3 regions of the Streptomyces sp. NPDC053474 genome follow, and region 2 is predicted to be linked to each of the others. Evidence: predicted binding sites of a transcription regulator. Region 2 holds the regulator's gene; each other region holds the start of a gene.

Region 1 (5,685 bases), on a different contig from region 2:
GCCGCCCTCGTGGCCCATCACCTGGCCGACGCTGCCGTCCCGTACGTCGACCGCGTACTCCCCCGGGCTCACTTCGCCGCCCCGCGCAACACCGCGACCAGGCGCATCGCCGTGTCCAGGTTGCACCTCCCCAACTCCACCAGCGGGTACGGGGCCTCGGCCGCCATCGTCAGGGGGTCCACGCGCAGCGAGGGCAGCGTCAGCCCCAGCCGGGCCAGCTCCGCGCGCAGCGCCGCCACCGCGTCCTCGGCCGCGCGGCCCCTCTCCTCCGCCGTCATTGCCATGACCTACGCCTTTCTACTGAGTGTTCAACGTTCCTCACCCAGGGTGCTCACCCGCGCCTACCCTGAAAAGCGCAGGCCACCCAACAGTCCCCGGTGTCCGAGGAGTTCCCTGCCGATGACCCGCCCCAAAGACCTCGACCCGTCGTCCAACCCCCGCGCGTTACTGGGCGCGGAGCTGCGCCACGCTCGCGAGCGCGCCCGCCTCAGCCAGGAGGCCCTCGGCGCCCCGCTGTTCGTCAGCGGCTCCTTCATCGGCCAACTGGAGGCCGGTACCCGCAGGATGCACCTGGAGTACGCCCGCCACTTCGACGAGACCCTCGGCACGGGCGGCTTCTTCACCCGCAACTGCCGCGCCCTGGCGAAGTCGAAGTACCCCGACCACTTCGCGGAGGCAGCGGAGGCGGAGGCGGTCGCCACCTCGATCAAGGAGTACGCGCCGCTGCTGATCCCGGGGTTGTTGCAAACCCCGGGCTACGCCCGCGAGGTGTTCATCGCCCACCGCCCGACGGCACCGGAAGAGGTCATCGACGAACTCGTAGCGAACCGACTGGAACGAGCAGCACTCCTGAGTGACCCAACAACGCCCCTGATGTGGGCGGTGCTTGACGAGGCAGTCCTCCGCCGCACGGTCGGCGGGCCGGTCGTGATGGCCGAGGCGCTGCGACACGTCGCCAAGCTCGCGCGCAAGCGCAGGGTCATCGTGCAGGTGCTGCCGTTCAGCGCAGGTGCCCACACGTCGATGGGCGGCTCCCTCAAGCTGATGGCCTTCGAAGACGCACCTCCACTCGTCTACTTCGAAGGATCTGGCATCGGGCGGCTGGAGGACGATCCGGCAACCATCACCCGCTACGAACTCGCATACGATTTGTTGGGGGCCAATGCACTGTCCCAGCGCAAATCCTTGGCCCTGATCGAATCAGTGGCAGAGGATTACGCCCATGAGGATCAGCCCTGAGTACGACCTGAGCGCGGCTACGTGGCACAAGTCCACGTACAGCGACGGCAGCGGCGGCAACTGCCTGGAGATAGCCCGCTGGCGCAAGTCCACGTACAGCGGTGGGGACGGTGGCAACTGCCTGGAGGTGGCAGACGGCCACCCGGACGTCATCCCCGTCCGGGACTCCAAGGACCCCCTTGGCCCCCACCTCCTCTTCCACCCCCCGGCCTGGTCCGCCTTCATCAGCTCGCTGGAGGCGTAGGGCGGAAACGCCCGAGGGCGGCACCCCCTGCTGGAAGCAGGGGGTGCCGCCCTCGGGAAGGACGAGCCCGAGCCGAACGAACCGGCTCAGAAGTCCATGTCACCGCCGGGCATGCCGCCCGGAGCGGCCGGCGCGGCCTTCTCCGGCTTGTCGGCGATGACGGCCTCGGTGGTGAGGAACAGCGCGGCGATCGACGCGGCGTTCTGCAGCGCGGAGCGCGTGACCTTCGCCGGGTCGATGATGCCCTCGGCGATCATGTCCACGTACTCGCCGTTCGCGGCGTTCAGGCCGTGACCGGGGGTGAGGTTGCGGACCTTCTCCACGATGACGCCACCCTCAAGGCCAGCGTTCACGGAGATCTGCTTCAGCGGGGCCTCAAGCGCCAGCTTGACGGCGGCGGCACCGGTGGCCTCGTCGCCCTCCAGCTCCAGCTTCTCGAACACCGAGGAGGCCTGCAGCAGGGCCACGCCACCACCGGCGACGATGCCCTCCTCGACGGCCGCCTTCGCGTTGCGAACGGCGTCCTCGATGCGGTGCTTGCGCTCCTTGAGCTCGACCTCGGTCGCGGCACCGGCCTTGATGACGGCCACGCCGCCCGCGAGCTTCGCCAGGCGCTCCTGGAGCTTCTCGCGGTCGTAGTCCGAGTCGCTGTTCTCGATCTCGGCGCGGATCTGGTTCACCCGGCCCTGGACGGCCTCGGAGTCACCGGCACCGTCGACGATCGTGGTCTCGTCCTTGGTGATGACGACCTTGCGGGCGCGGCCGAGCAGGTCCAGACCGGCGTTCTCCAGCTTGAGGCCGACCTCCTCGGAGATGACCGTGCCGCCCGTGAGGATGGCGATGTCACCGAGCATGGCCTTGCGGCGGTCGCCGAAGCCCGGGGCCTTGACGGCGACGGACTTGAAGGTGCCACGGATCTTGTTGACGACCAGCGTGGACAGGGCCTCGCCCTCGACGTCCTCGGCGATGATCAGCAGCGGCTTGCCCGACTGCATGACCTTCTCCAGGAGCGGAAGGAGGTCCTTCACGTTGGAGATCTTGGAGTTGACGATGAGGATGTACGGGTCCTCGAGCGCGGCCTCCATGCGCTCCATGTCGGTCGCGAAGTACGCCGAGATGTAGCCCTTGTCGAAGCGCATGCCCTCGGTGAGCTCGAGCTCCAGACCGAAGGTCTGCGACTCCTCGACCGTGATGACGCCTTCCTTGCCGACCTTGTCCATGGCCTCGGCGATGAGCTCGCCGATCTGGGTGTCGGCGGCGGAGATGGAGGCCGTGGAGGCGATCTGCTCCTTGGTCTCGACCTCCTTGGCCTGGTCGAGCAGGGCGCCCGAGACGGCCTCGACGGCCTTCTCGATGCCGCGCTTCAGGGCCATGGGGTTGGCACCCGCGGCCACGTTGCGCAGGCCCTCGCGGACCAGCGCCTGGGCCAGGACGGTCGCGGTCGTCGTGCCGTCACCGGCGACGTCGTCCGTCTTCTTCGCGACCTCCTTGACCAGCTCGGCGCCGATCTTCTCGTACGGGTCCTCGAGCTCGATCTCCTTGGCGATGGACACACCATCGTTGGTGATCGTGGGGGCGCCCCACTTCTTCTCGAGGACGACGTTGCGACCCTTGGGGCCCAGGGTCACCTTGACGGCGTCGGCGAGCTGGTTCATGCCGCGCTCGAGGCCGCGCCGTGCCTCCTCGTCGAACGCGATGATCTTGGCCATGTGAAGTGGTCCTCCCGGACAGGGGTGGAAAAACTCGGACCGCGCCGGCGCCCGCGACGGACGGTCTGCCTGCCTTGTGGTTCCTTGCCCCACCCGGCCTGCGGACCTCACCCACCCGGTCCTTCTGTCACTCTCACTCGTAGAGTGCTAACGCCAATGATTAGCACTCGCCCCCTCCGAGTGCAAGGTCGCCCCCACACACTGGGGTCCGGCTTCCCCACTTCCCCCTGATCCCGTGGGCCCTCTTCCCCCCGCCCCCGTGGGCCCTCTTCCCCTCGCCCCCCGTGGGCCCTCTTCCCCTCGCCCCCCCCGTGGGCCCTCACGCCCCCTTGCCACCCATGGGCCCTCACGCCCCCTTGCCACCCGGTGGCCGGCGACGCCCCGGCGGCCCGGCGGCCTGCGGCGGCGCGCGGGCACCCGTGGGCCCTCACTTCCCCTGCCACCCGGGGCCCCTCGAAACCTGGGCTGCCGCCCCGGCCCCCTTTTCGAACGCGAGCCCCCGCCTGCCCCTCCCCTCGGGCGTGGCGCCGCCGCTGCCGCCTGCCCGTCCGTCGGGCGCGACCCGTCGCCCACGACACCGGCGCTACCGCGCCGGATGCTTTCCCACCCACCCGCCCGTTTGCTCGGCAGTACACCGCCCGGGCAGGGAAGCCCTCCCCCGCCAGTGGGCGGGAGACACCCGCAGCGCAGCGGCGGCGCAGGCTGCCGCCTGCCCGTCCCTCGGGTGCGGCCCGTCGCCCACGACACCGGCGCTACCGCGCCGGATGTCTCCCACCCACCCGCCCGTTTGCTCGGCAGTACACCGCCCGGGCAGGGAAGCCCCCCACCACGAAGCCGCCTGGCCATGGGCGGGCGGGTGGGAGGCATCCGCCGCGGAGCGGCGGCGTAGAGGGCGAGCCCGCACCCAAGGGACGGACGGCAAGGCGCGCGGCCCGCCCGGGCCGGGAAGGCGACTGGCCATGGGCGGGCGGGCGGGAAAGCAACCGGCGCGGTAGCGGCGGCGGTGGCCCGGGGGTGAGGGGCGGCCGGAGGACAGGGGCCGGGACCCCGGTTGGGGTGGGGGCCAACAGAGGAGGGCCCGCCTCCCGAACCGGGAGGCGGGCCCACGCGTCGCTGGTGGCCGATCGCGCCAAGCCGATCAGACGGCGAGCTTGACCATGTCCGCCTGCGGACCCTTCTGGCCCTGCGAGATCTCGAACTCGACTCGCTGACCTTCTTCCAGGGTGCGGTAGCCGTCCATCTGAATCGCGCTGTAGTGGACGAATACATCCGCACCACCGTCGACCGCGATGAAGCCGTATCCCTTCTCCGCGTTGAACCACTTGACGGTGCCCTGAGCCATGCCTAACTCCCCTATTACTGGCCCTTGCGCAGGACCGCACTTCACGGACCCGGGTCAGACCTCACCCCCCATGGGTTGGGGGATGTGCGCCGGAACGCGTCGACCGCGGCTGAATGTATCTGTCCAACTGCCGTCTGCAACAGGTCAATCGGACGAGAATTCTGGGCACGGCCGATCGTCGATATGCGGAGAATTCACCGGCGTTCAGGGCAAGTCGGGCCAGACAAAAGCCACGTTCGGCTCAAATAGGCAGGACACTTTGGCTGCTTCTTGTCGGCTCCGCGGCCGACTTCACCGAGGCGACTCAGGCCGCCCGACATCAAAAACGAAGCTCCATTCCCAACTGTACCGCGCTCAACCATGCAGAATTGCCCCCTCCGCTTCTCTCGCGGAGGGGGCAATCGAGGTAACTCTGCGTAGGAACAAGAGCCGTTGTATACGAAACGGCTCCACGAGCACCCCGCAGGGGCTTCGGAACGGCTCAGCCGCCGGCGACCGCCGGAATGATCGAGACGCCCGCGCCGTCGGGCGTCGCGGTCTGGAGGCCCTGCTCGAAACGCACGTCGTCGTCATTGACGTACACGTTCACGAAGCGGCGCAGCTTGCCCTGGTCGTCCAGGACGCGGGCGCCGATCCCGGTGTGGTTCTTCTCCAGGTCGGCGATGACCTCGGCGAGGGTGGCCCCCTCGGCGCTCACTTCGGCCTGCCCGCCGGTGTACGTACGAAGGATGGTCGGGATGCGAACGTTGACGCTCATACTCTTCACCTCGGTAGTTCATGAGGGCGCCCCGGTCCAGGAGCGCCCGAAGGGGCACGGGGCACTGCGCGACCAGCCCAGTACGGCCCGCAGGGAAGTGATCAGCCCGCAAGCCCCGCGGCACGGAAGGCGTCCAGGCTCGGCCGAATGGTCGCGGTCGCCTGCGAGGACGCCGCGACGGCGTCAAGGGTCTTCAGGCCGTCCCCGGTGTTGAGGACGACCGTGGTGAGGGAGGTGTCGAGGAGCCCCTCCTCGATCAGCTTGCGCGTGACCCCGACGGTCACGCCACCCGCGGTCTCCGCGAAGATGCCCTCCGTGCGGGCGAGGAGCTTGATCGCGTCGACGACCTGCTCGTCGGTCACGTCCTCCACCGCGCCGCCCGTGCGCCGGGCGA
Region 2 (5,685 bases):
TAGATGCGCCCGGCGCGCGCCACCCGCGCCCGCGCCCCGGGAACGGCGATCGAGCCGGACGCGGTGCGCGCGGGCCGCGCGGCGGCCGCCGCCTTCGGGTGGACGAGCGTGACGGCCTTGCCCTCCAGGAGGAAGCCGCGCGGCACCATCGGGAACACCCGGTGCTTGCCGAAGCGGTCCTCCAGGGTCACCGTCGGGCCCTCGGCGGTCTTCTCGCAGCGGATCACCGCGCCGCAGAAGCCGGTCCGGACCTCCTCCACCACCAGGTCGACGTCGGCGGGGACTTCGGGAACGGGGGCCGACCTCTTCCACGGCGGGGTGAGGTCCGGGTTGTAGCTGCGCATTCGACAGACGTTATGACATCGCGTGACATCCCGTCACGGGGACGTGCCCGCGCCGCTCACCGCACTCCGAACCGCGCCGCCAGCTCCTCGCGTTGGGCCCGTACGAAGGCCGCGTCGACGACCGCCCCGTGCCCGGGCACGTACCGCGCGTCCGGGCCGCCGAGGTCGAGCAGCCGGTCGAGCGCGGCGGGCCACCGCCCCGGGACCGCGTCGGGACCGGCCTGGGGCTCGCCCGACTCCTCCACGAGGTCGCCGCAGAAGACGACCTCGGGCTCTGTGGGCGCGCCGCCGGGCACCAGGACGGCCAGGTCGTGGCCGGTGTGGCCGGGGCCGACGTTCGCGAGGAGCACCTGGACGCCGCCCAGGTCGAGGGTCCACTCGCCGCTCACCAGGTGGCGCGGAAGGACCAGGAGGTCGGTGGCCTCGGCGGCGGCGCGGGCGTCCAGGCCGTGGGTGACGGCGTCCGTGCGCAGGCCCTCGCGGTCGGCGTCGAGCACCGCGTCGACGCCGACCGCGCCGAACACCTCGACCCCGGCGAACGCCGCGGCGCCGAGCACGTGGTCGAAGTGCGGGTGCGTCAGCGCGAGATGGGTCACACGGCGGCCGCCGCCGAGCAGCCGCTGGGCCTCGGCGCGCAGCAGCGCGCCCTCCCGCAGGCTGGATCCCGCCTCGATCAGCAGGGCGGCCTCGTCGCCCACGACCAGGCCGACCGTGCAGTCCCAGACGGGCAGCCGACGCCGCCCCACCCGGGAGGTGAGCCGCTCCCAGCCCGCGCCCCGCCAGTCGGGGGCCGGTGTCACGCTTACGTCCATACGGTGACGCTAACGCCGCCGCCCGCCGCGGGCAGCGGCGGGTGACCCCGGCGTACGGGCGCGAGCGGGCCGGTGGCACGGGCCACACGTGGGCATGACTAAAGGAGTCGGCCCTTGCCGGGGCTGTACCCGACGGCCGTACACTGACTCGATGAAGGTTGGCACTCGCGCGTGGTGAGTGCCAGGGTGGGGCCGCCGCGGGGGCTCAGGACCAGGGACGACAGGTGGAGGTGTGCGCGATGCTCAGTGAACGCAGGCTTGAGGTACTACGCGCCATCGTCCACGACTATGTGGGCACCCAGGAGCCGGTCGGCTCCAAGGCGCTCACCGAGCGTCATCACCTGGGCGTGTCTCCGGCCACGGTCCGTAACGACATGGCGGCGCTGGAGGAGGAGGGGTTCATCGCCCAGCCGCACACCAGTGCCGGGCGCATCCCCACCGACAAGGGCTACCGGCTGTTCGTGGACAAGCTGGCGGGCGTCAAGCCGCTGAGCTCCCCCGAGCGCCGCGCGATCCAGCACTTCCTGGACGGCGCCGTCGACCTGGACGACGTCGTGGGCCGTACGGTGCGGCTGCTCGCGCAGCTGACCCGGCAGGTCGCCGTGGTGCAGTACCCGTCCCTGACGCGGTCGACGGTGCGCCACGTGGAGCTGCTCTCGCTCGCCCCGGCCCGGCTCATGCTCGTGCTGATCACGGACACGGGGCGGGTCGAGCAGCGCCTGATCGACTGCCCGGCGCCGTTCGGTGAAACGTCACTCGCGGACCTGCGGGCGCGGCTCAACAGCCGGGTCGCGGGCCGCCGGTTCTCCGACGTGCCGCAGCTCGTCCAGGACCTGTCCGAGTCCTTCGACAAGGAGGACCAGGCCACGGTGGCGACGGTCCTGTCCACCCTCCTCGAAACCCTGGTCGAGGAGAACGAGGAGCGGATGATGATCGGCGGCACCGCCAATCTGACCCGCTTCGGACATGACTTCCCTCTCACGATCCGGCCGGTCCTCGAGGCCCTGGAGGAACAGGTCGTCCTCCTCAAGTTGCTTGGTGAGGCTACGGATTCGGGCATGACCGTGAAGATCGGTCACGAGAACGCCCACGAGGGACTCAGCTCCACGTCCGTGGTCTCCGTCGGCTACGGTTCGGGAGGCGAGGCAGTGGCCAAGCTAGGCGTGGTCGGACCGACCCGCATGGACTATCCGGGAACGATGGGAGCAGTACGCGCAGTGGCACGTTACGTCGGACAGATCCTGGCGGAGTCGTAAGTGGCCACGGACTACTACGCCGTGCTCGGCGTGCGCCGCGACGCGTCCCAGGACGAGATCAAGAAGGCCTTCCGGCGGCTCGCGCGCGAGCTGCACCCGGACGTCAATCCCGATCCCAAGACGCAAGAGCGCTTCAAAGAGATCAACGCCGCCTACGAGGTCCTCTCGGACCCGCAGAAGAAGCAGGTCTACGACCTCGGCGGCGACCCGCTGTCCCAGTCGGGCGGCGGCGGCGCGGGCGGTTTCGGAGCCGGTGGCTTCGGCAACTTCTCGGACATCATGGACGCGTTCTTCGGTACGGCGTCGCAGCGCGGGCCGCGCTCGCGCACCCGCCGCGGCCAGGACGCCATGATCCGCCTGGAGATCGACCTCGACGAGGCGGCCTTCGGCACGACCAAGGACATCCAGGTCGACACGGCCGTCGTCTGTACGACGTGCTCCGGCGAGGGCGCCGCGCCCGGCACCTCCGCGCAGACCTGTGACATGTGCCGCGGCCGCGGCGAGGTGTCCCAGGTCACGCGGTCCTTCCTCGGCCAGGTCATGACCTCGCGGCCCTGCCCCCAGTGCCAGGGCTTCGGCACCGTGGTGCCCACGCCGTGCCCCGAGTGCGCGGGCGACGGCCGGGTCCGCTCGCGGCGCACCCTCACGGTCAAGATCCCCGCGGGTGTCGACAACGGCACGCGGATCCAGCTCGCGGGCGAGGGCGAGGTCGGCCCCGGCGGTGGCCCGGCGGGCGACCTCTATGTGGAGATCCACGAGCTGCCCCACGCCGTCTTCCAGCGGCGCGGCGACGATCTGCACTGCACCGTCACCATTCCGATGACGGCGGCGGCGCTCGGTACGAAGGTGCCGCTGGAGACGCTCGACGGCGTCGAGGAGGTCGACATCCGCCCCGGCACGCAGTCCGGGCAGTCGATCCCGCTGCACGGGCGCGGTGTCACGCATCTGCGGGGCGGCGGCCGCGGCGACCTGATCGTGCACGTGGAGGTGCTGACCCCCACGAAGCTCGACGCCGAGCAGGAGCGGCTGCTGCGGGAGCTCGCGAAGCTGCGGGGCGAGGAGCGGCCCACGGGGCAGTTCCAGCCGGGGCAGCAGGGCCTCTTCTCCCGCCTGAAGGACGCGTTCAACGGGCGTTAGCGCTTGGACGGTGGGCCCCAGCCCCCGGTTGCTCGGCACCGGGGGCTGTGCCCACCCTTCCCCAAGCTCTCGGCTTCGCTCGAGCAGGGGATGCCCCACTCGCCCTGCGGGACGATTGCCCACAGCGGGAAGCACCCCGCACGAGGCGCCCCCGCCAGACGTGGCACGATGCCGGTATGGTCTCCCCTCTCCACGCTCTCTGTCGTCATCCGATCGTGCAGGCCCCGATGGCGGGCGGGGGCTCGACCCCGCAGCTCGCGGCGGCCGTGTCCGAGGCCGGGGGGCTCGGCTCGCTCGCGGCCGGGTACAAGACCGCCGACGGCATGTACCAGGAGATAAAGCAGGTCAGAGGCCTGACGGCGCGCCCGTTCGGGGTGAACCTCTTTATGCCGCAGCCCGCCTGCGCGGACCCCGCGGCCGTCGAGGTGTACCGCAACCAGCTGGCCGGAGAGGCCACCTGGTACGAGACGGAGCTCGGCGACACCGACGTCAAGCTCGACGACGGCTACGAGGCGAAGCTGGCGATCCTGCGCGACGACCCCGTGCCGCTGGTGTCGTTCACGTTCGGCTGCCCCTCCCGCAAGGACCTCCAGGCCCTGGAGCGGGTCGGCACCACCACCGTCGTCACCGTCACCACGCCCGAGGAGGCCCTGGCCGCGCAGGCCGCGGGCGCCGACGCCGTGTGCGTCCAGGGCGTGGAGGCGGGCGGCCACCAGGGCACGCACCGCGACAACCCGGAGACGGACGGCGCCGGGATCGGCCTGCTGAGCCTCATCACGCAGGTCAGGGAGGCCGTACAGCTGCCCGTCATCGCCGCGGGCGGGCTGATGCGCGGCGCGCAGATCGCCGCGGTGCTCGCGGCGGGCGCCGACCTCGCGCAGCTCGGCACCGCGTTCCTCGTCACCCCGGAGTCCGGTGCGCAGCCGCTGCACAAGCAGGCCATGACCGACCCGCGGTTCGTGCGGACCGAGCTGACCCGCGCGTTCTCGGGCCGCCCCGCGCGCGGGCTCGTCAACCGCTTCATGCGCGAGCACGGCCCGTACGCGCCCGCCGCCTATCCGCAGATCCACTATCTGACGTCCGAGCTGCGCAAGGCCGCGGCCAGGACCGGCGACCCGCAGGCCATGGCCCTGTGGGCGGGCCAGGGCCACCGGCTCGCCCGCCAGCTGCCCGCCGGGGAACTCGTGGAGGTGCTCGTGGCCGAACTCGACGAGGCGCGGGCCGTGTCCGCGGGCCGGGACGCGGGCGGTGCCGCGTGACCGCGCCGGTGTTCGTCGTCGACGACTTCGCGGGGGCCGCGCCCGGACGGACGTACGTACTCGAAGGCCCCGAGGGGCGGCACGCCGTGTCCGTGAAGCGGCTGCGCGCCGGTGAGGACGTGGTGCTCACCGACGGCGCGGGGCGCTGGGCGCACGGCACCGTGGCCGCCGCCGAGGGCAAGGACCGGCTCCTGGTCGCCCTCGACGACGACGGCGTACGCGAGGAGGAGGCGGAGAGCCCCCTGATCACCGTCGTACAGGCGCTGCCCAAGGGCGACCGCGGTGAACTCGCCGTGGAGACCATGACGGAGACCGGGGTGGACGCCGTCGTGCCCTGGGCCGCCTCCCGCTGCATCACGCAGTGGAAGGGCGAGCGCGGCCTGAAGGCGCTCGGCAAGTGGCGGGCGACGGCGCGCGAGGCGGGCAAGCAGTCCCGCCGCGTCCGCTTCCCCGAGGTCGCGGAGGCCGCCACGACCAAGCAGGTCGCGCGGCTCCTCGCGGACGCCGACTTCGCGGGCGTCCTGCACGAGGAGGGCAGCGAGCCGCTGGCCACCGCCCCGCTCCCGGCGTCCGGCCGGATCGTGCTCGTCGTCGGGCCCGAGGGCGGCGTCTCGCCGGAGGAGCTCGCGGCGTTCGCCGAGGCGGGCGCGAAGCCGTACCGGCTCGGGCGCAGCGTGCTGCGCACGTCGACCGCGGGCACCGCGGCGACGGCACTGCTCCTCGGCCGCACGGGCCGCTGGTCCTGACCGGACGGGCGACTGGACAGATGGCCGCAACCGGTCTACCGCCCGGGCCCGCGCGGTGGCACGCTGCCATCCATGGGGGCTGTGAGGCGACTACCGCGACCTGTCCGGCGTAGGCGGATCCCGGGCCCGGG
Region 3 (5,685 bases), on a different contig from region 2:
CGCGATCGCGGCGACCTCCTCCTCGGCCGCGGTCAGCCCGGCGAGGATGCCCGCGGCATGCCTGACCAGGGCCTCGCCCGCCTGCGTGAGGCGCATCTCGCGGCCCGTACGGATGAGCAGCGGAGTGCCCGTGGACGCCTCCAGGGCCTTCATCTGCTGGCTGACGGCGGGCTGGGTGCAGCCGAGCTCGCGGGCCGCGGCCGAGAAGGAGCCGGTGGCGGCCACGGCGCGCAGGACACGGAGATGACGGGCCTCGATCATGCGTCGAGCATAAGTGACCCTTGGAAGGAATGCACAATATTGCGTAGCTGCTTTGAGCACGCTCCCTTAGCCTGACCGCATGAAGCTTCTCTCCGTGAATGTGGGTCGTCTGAAGTCCGTCCCGTACACCAGCTCGCCCAGCGGTCTCACCGGGATCGACAAACAGCCGGTGGACGAGCCCGTTCGGGTGACGGCGCCCGGCCCCAAGGGCACCGGCGGCAGCGGACTCGCGGGGGACTCGATCGGCGAACTGCGCCACCACGGCGGGAACGACCAGGCGGTGTACGCCTTCGCGCGCGAGGACCTCGACGCCTGGGGGCGGCGGCTCGGCCGCGAGCTGCCCAACGGAGTGTTCGGCGAGAACCTCACCACGACCGGCGTCGACGTGAACGGCGCGCTGATCGGGGAGCGTTGGCGCGTCGGCGCGGACCTGCTCCTGGAGGTCACCTCGTCCCGCATCCCGTGCCGTACGTTCCAGGGCCACCTGGGCGAGGAGGCCTGGGTGCGGCGGTTCACCGAGGCGCTGCTGCCCGGCGCGTATCTGCGGGTGCTCGAACCGGGCACGATCCAGGCGGGCGACGCGGTCGAGATCGCGCACCGCCCTGACCACGACGTCACCGTAGCGCTGCAGTTCAGGGCGGTGACCACGGATCGCACGCTGCTGCCGAGGCTGCTCGCGGCCGGGGACGCGCTGCACCCCGAGGCGACGGACAAGGCCCTCAAGTACGTGGAGAAGCACGGCGGTTGACGCGCGCCGGGGCGCCCGCGCCGGCCCGGCGCGCGGGGCGCGTGGCGCGGAGGCGCCCGTGGCCTCACTAGCCTTGGTCCATGACTACGGCTCTCATCACGGGTGCGACCTCGGGCATCGGTGCCGCCTTCGCACGGCGCCTGGCCACCGACGGCCACAACCTCGTCCTGGTGGCACGCGACACGAAGCGGCTGCGGGAGCAGGCGACCGAGTTGCACGACCGGCACGGCAACGAGGTGGAGGTACTGACGGCGGACCTCTCCACGGACGACGGGATCGCAGCCGTCGAACAGCGACTCGCGAACCGCCGTGACCCGGTCGACCTGCTCGTCAACAACGCGGGGTTCGCCAACAAGGGCCGCTATCTGGAAGTCTCGATGGCCGACGAGCTGACGATGCTGAAGGTGCACTGCGAGGCGGTGCTCCGGCTGACGTCGGCGGCGGTGGAGGCGATGCGGGAGCGCGGGCGCGGGGGCGTCGTGAACGTGGCGTCGGTGGCCGCCTTCGTGCCGCGCGGCACCTACGGGGCGTCGAAGGCGTGGATCGCGCAGTTCACCCAGGGCGCGGCGCGGGACCTCGCCGGGTCCGGGGTGCGGCTGATGGCCCTGTGCCCCGGCTTCGTCCGCACCGAGTTCCACGAGCGGGCGGGCATGGGCACGGACAACATCCCCAAGTGGATGTGGCTGGACGCGGACAAGCTCGTCGCCACCGCCCTGACCGACCTGGCCCGCGGCAAGTCCCTCTCCGTGCCCGACCCCCGCTACAAGGCCATGATGGGCGTGGTGAAGGTGACGCCGCGCGCCCTCCTCGGCGGGGTGACGTCACGGACCGGACGGAAGTACGGGCCGCGGTAGCAGCGCCCCGAAGGGGGGCGGGGAACCGCGCGAGGACGGACCACTGCCCGCAGTCGGCAGGACGGTGCGCCCCGGCGGACGGAGAACCGCAAGCGCGAAGGCCCGGTATCCCGCGACGGGATACCGGGCCTTCGTCATGCCGGGCCTTCGTCAGCCCGGGCCTTCGTCAGCCCGAGTCGACCGCTCGACTCAGGTCACGCTCAGTGGGAGTGACCGTGGCCGTGGCCGTGACCGGCGTCGGCCTCTTCCTCGGCCGGCTTCTCGACGACCAGGGTCTCGGTCGTGAGCAGCAGGGAGGCGATGGAGGCCGCGTTCTCCAGGGCGGAGCGCGTGACCTTCACGGGGTCGATGACGCCGGCCTTGACCAGGTCGACGTACTCGCCGGTCGCGGCGTTGAAGCCGAAGCCCTTGTCCAGCTCCGCCACCTTGGTGGTGATGACGTAGCCCTCGAGGCCGGCGTTCTCGGCGATCCAGCGCAGCGGCTCGACGACGGCGCCACGGACGACGGCGACACCGGTGGCCTCGTCGCCCTCCTTGCCGAGGCCGCCCTCGAGCACCTTGGCGGCGTGGACGAGCGCGGAGCCACCACCGGAGACGATGCCCTCCTCGACCGCGGCGCGGGTCGCGGAGATGGCGTCCTCCAGACGGTGCTTCTTCTCCTTCAGCTCCACCTCGGTGGCGGCGCCGACCTTGATCACGCACACGCCGCCGGCCAGCTTCGCGAGGCGCTCCTGGAGCTTCTCGCGGTCCCAGTCGGAGTCGGTGGTCTCGATCTCGGCCTTGATCTGGGCGACGCGGGCCTCGACGTCGGCAGCGTTGCCGCCGCCGTCGACGATGGTGGTGTCGTCCTTGGTGATCGTCACGCGGCGGGCGGAGCCGAGCACGTCGAGACCGACCTGGTCGAGCTTGAGGCCGACCTCTTCGGCGATGACGGTGCCGCCGGTGAGGGTGGCCATGTCGCCGAGCATCGCCTTGCGGCGGTCGCCGAAGCCGGGGGCCTTCACCGCGACGGCGTTGAAGGTGCCGCGGATCTTGTTCACGACGAGGGTCGAGAGGGCCTCGCCCTCGACGTCCTCGGCGATGATCAGGAGCGGCTTCGAGGAGCCGGCCTGGATGACCTTCTCCAGGAGCGGCAGCAGGTCCTGGATGGAGGCGATCTTGCCCTGGTGGATGAGGATGTACGGGTCCTCGAGGACGGCCTCCATGCGCTCCTGGTCCGTCACGAAGTACGGCGACAGGTAGCCCTTGTCGAAGGCCATGCCCTCGGTGAAGTCCAGCTCAAGGCCGAAGGTGTTGGACTCCTCGACGGTGATGACACCGTCCTTGCCGACCTTGTCCATCGCCTCGGCGATGAGCTCGCCGACCTGCTGGTCCTGGGCGGAGAGCCCGGCCACGGCGGCGATGTCGGACTTGTCGTCGATCGGCCGCGCGGTGGCGAGCAGCTCGTCGGAGACGGCCTTGACGGCGGCGTCGATGCCCTTCTTCAGGGCGGCCGGGGACGCACCGGCGGCGACGTTGCGCAGGCCTTCCTTGACCAGGGCCTGGGCGAGCACGGTGGCGGTGGTGGTGCCGTCACCAGCGATGTCGTTGGTCTTGGTCGCCACCTCCTTCACCAGCTGGGCACCGAGGTTCTCGTACGGGTCCTCGACCTCGACCTCACGGGCGATGGTGACGCCGTCGTTGGTGATGGTCGGGGCGCCGAACTTCTTGTCGATGACGACGTTGCGGCCGCGGGGGCCGATCGTCACCTTGACCGTGTCGGCAAGCTTGTTGACGCCGCGCTCAAGGGCGCGACGGGCGTCCTCGTCGAACTTCAGGATCTTCGCCATGGGAGCGATTCAGCCCTCTCGGAAACTCAGGGGGCCCGGGGGGACCCCCGGGAAAGATGCAGTAACGAACTGCGCCCCTCGCCGCCCGGCAATCAGCGGGGTGACCAGGGGCGCAGCGCGAAACAAATCTGCTGGGTGAAGCAGGTGACTAGCGCTCGATCACTTCTCGATGATCGCGAGCACGTCGCGGGCGGAGAGCACCAGGTACTCGTCGCCGTTGTACTTCACCTCGGTGCCGCCGTACTTGCTGTAGAGCACGACGTCGCCGACCTGCACGTCGAGCGGCAGGCGCTCGCCGTTCTCGAAGCGGCCCGGGCCCACGGCGAGGACGGCGCCCTCCTGGGGCTTCTCCTTCGCGGTGTCCGGAATAACCAGGCCAGAGGCCGTGGTCTGCTCGGCGTCGAGCGGCTGGACCACGATGCGGTCCTCAAGCGGCTTGATGGCAACCTTGGAGCTGGCGGTCGTCACGATCCGACCTCCCCCTTCGGAGATCTCGCGGGGTTAACTGATCTAGAGGTGGCGACCAGGTCGATCCGTCGTCGCGGGTGCCGGACCTGCCCGTCGCTTCTGGCACTCTCCAGGTGGGAGTGCCAGGCCTGAGACTAGGACGGCGATTAGCACTCGGTCAAGCGGAGTGCCAATTGGCTGCCGCCTGCTTGGCAGGTTTCCCCTCTGCGCGGGGTGGGCGAGGGGCTAGCGCGGGGCCGTGGGCGGGGGCTCCTTTGGGCAACGTTTCGCGTGCGGGGTGGGTTCCGCGCGGGGCGCGGGGGTGCTGGGGCTTCGCCCGGAGAGGGGCCTCTCCGCCTGGGGCCCCGTCAACGGTTGCTCGGCGCCTGGGGCTGTGCCCACCCTTCCCCAAGCTCTCGGCTCCGCTCGAGCAGGGGATGCCCCACTCGCCGTGCGGAACGATTGCCCACAGCTAGGAGCCATTCTTTCGGCCGCCTTTCTGCCCAGGCGTTCGATCGGGTCCACCGACTGGGCGCAGGACGTCAGCAGGAGGGGGAGCAGGAGGGTCGCCGCGGTGGCGGTGCGCCTCACAGGTAGTCCTCCAGGCGGGCCACCGCGTACCCCCTGTCGGTGACCGTCTTCAGGACCGTGCGGACCATGTCGGGCATCGTGCCCTTCCAGTCCTCGCGGCCCCGGAAGTGCGTGAGGATGATGTCGCCGGGGTGCAGGTCCTTGTCCCATTCGCGCCACTCCATGTGGTCGGCGAAGCCCTCGGACGCCCACAGCGGCACCGCCTTGACGCCGCAGGACTTGGCGGCGCGCAGGGTGTCGCGGTTGTAGTTGCCGTACGGCGGCCGGAACAGCTCGGGGCGCTTGCCGTACCGCCGCTCGATGACGTCCTGCATGCCGCAGATCTCGTGCCGCTGGGCCTCGTACGAAAGGCCGGGCAGATAGCGGTGGTTGAGGGTGTGGTTGTTCAGCGCGACGCCCTGGTCCCGCATCCGCTTGAAGTAGCCGTAGTCCTCCTTGACGAGGTAGTCGCTGAGGAACGCGGTGTACGGGATCTTCAGGTCGCTCATCATCCACAGGAAGGCCGGATCCTTCTCGGCGCCGTCGTCGACGGTCAGGAAGACGACCTTGTCCTTGGTGGGCACCGTGGTGAACACCGGCGGCAGCTCCGCCTGCCCCCGCACCTCGAAGCCCTCGCGCGTGGCGGGGCGCGTCTTGGCGGCGGGCGCGGCGGGCGCCGTGAGCGGCACCGCAGCGAGCCCCCAGCGCTTCGCCGCGGCGGCCCGCGCGGCCTGGCTCGCGCGCAGCCGCTGGGCGTACTCGCGCAGGGCCTGGGCGGGCGGGGCGAGGCGCGGCTGCTGGCCGTGGGCGGCTTGGGCCCCGTGCTCGCGGCCCGCACCGGCGTCCGGGTCCACCGCGCAGCCGGAGGCGACCGCGCCGACGCCGAGCGCGGCAAGGACGAGCAGCGCCCGGCCCCTCACCTTTCCTGCCGATTCTCCATTTTGTCGTACTAGTCGCATGGCGCCGGATCCTCGCA

Evidence for each region. The regulator HrcA, encoded in region 2, represses chaperone genes, less so after heat shock. The targets are predictions, from matches to a motif close to TTNGCACTCNGNNNNNCNGAGTGCNAA.
Region 1: groL (chaperonin GroEL) is a predicted target of HrcA. The motif match lies at 3,317-3,343, and genes of this name have one in related genera.
Region 3: groES (co-chaperone GroES) is a predicted target of HrcA. The motif match lies at 4,307-4,333, and genes of this name have one in related genera.

What each region holds. Positions count from the first base shown of each region.
Region 1 is NZ_JBITXV010000005.1:406,071-411,755, forward strand. Features, by position in the region: gene ACIG3E_RS14650 (hypothetical protein) at 1-72, opposite strand, end outside; gene ACIG3E_RS14655 (hypothetical protein) at 69-284, opposite strand; gene ACIG3E_RS14660 (Scr1 family TA system antitoxin-like transcriptional regulator) at 400-1,239, shown strand; gene ACIG3E_RS14665 (DUF397 domain-containing protein) at 1,223-1,483, shown strand; gene groL (chaperonin GroEL) at 1,570-3,192, opposite strand; gene ACIG3E_RS14675 (cold-shock protein) at 4,331-4,534, opposite strand; gene ACIG3E_RS14680 (MoaD/ThiS family protein) at 5,016-5,291, opposite strand; gene thrC (threonine synthase) at 5,393-5,685, opposite strand, start outside.
Region 2 is NZ_JBITXV010000003.1:167,127-172,811, reverse strand. Features, by position in the region: gene ACIG3E_RS07615 (DUF3097 domain-containing protein) at 1-344, opposite strand, end outside; gene ACIG3E_RS07610 (MBL fold metallo-hydrolase) at 401-1,156, opposite strand; gene hrcA (heat-inducible transcriptional repressor HrcA) at 1,396-2,412, shown strand; gene dnaJ (molecular chaperone DnaJ) at 2,413-3,549, shown strand; gene ACIG3E_RS07595 (nitronate monooxygenase) at 3,726-4,808, shown strand; gene ACIG3E_RS07590 (16S rRNA (uracil(1498)-N(3))-methyltransferase) at 4,805-5,554, shown strand.
Region 3 is NZ_JBITXV010000001.1:530,196-535,880, forward strand. Features, by position in the region: gene ACIG3E_RS02290 (LysR family transcriptional regulator) at 1-261, opposite strand, end outside; gene ACIG3E_RS02295 (MOSC domain-containing protein) at 341-1,009, shown strand; gene ACIG3E_RS02300 (SDR family oxidoreductase) at 1,090-1,863, shown strand; gene groL (chaperonin GroEL) at 2,064-3,692, opposite strand; gene groES (co-chaperone GroES) at 3,852-4,160, opposite strand; gene ACIG3E_RS02315 (polysaccharide deacetylase family protein) at 4,727-5,668, opposite strand.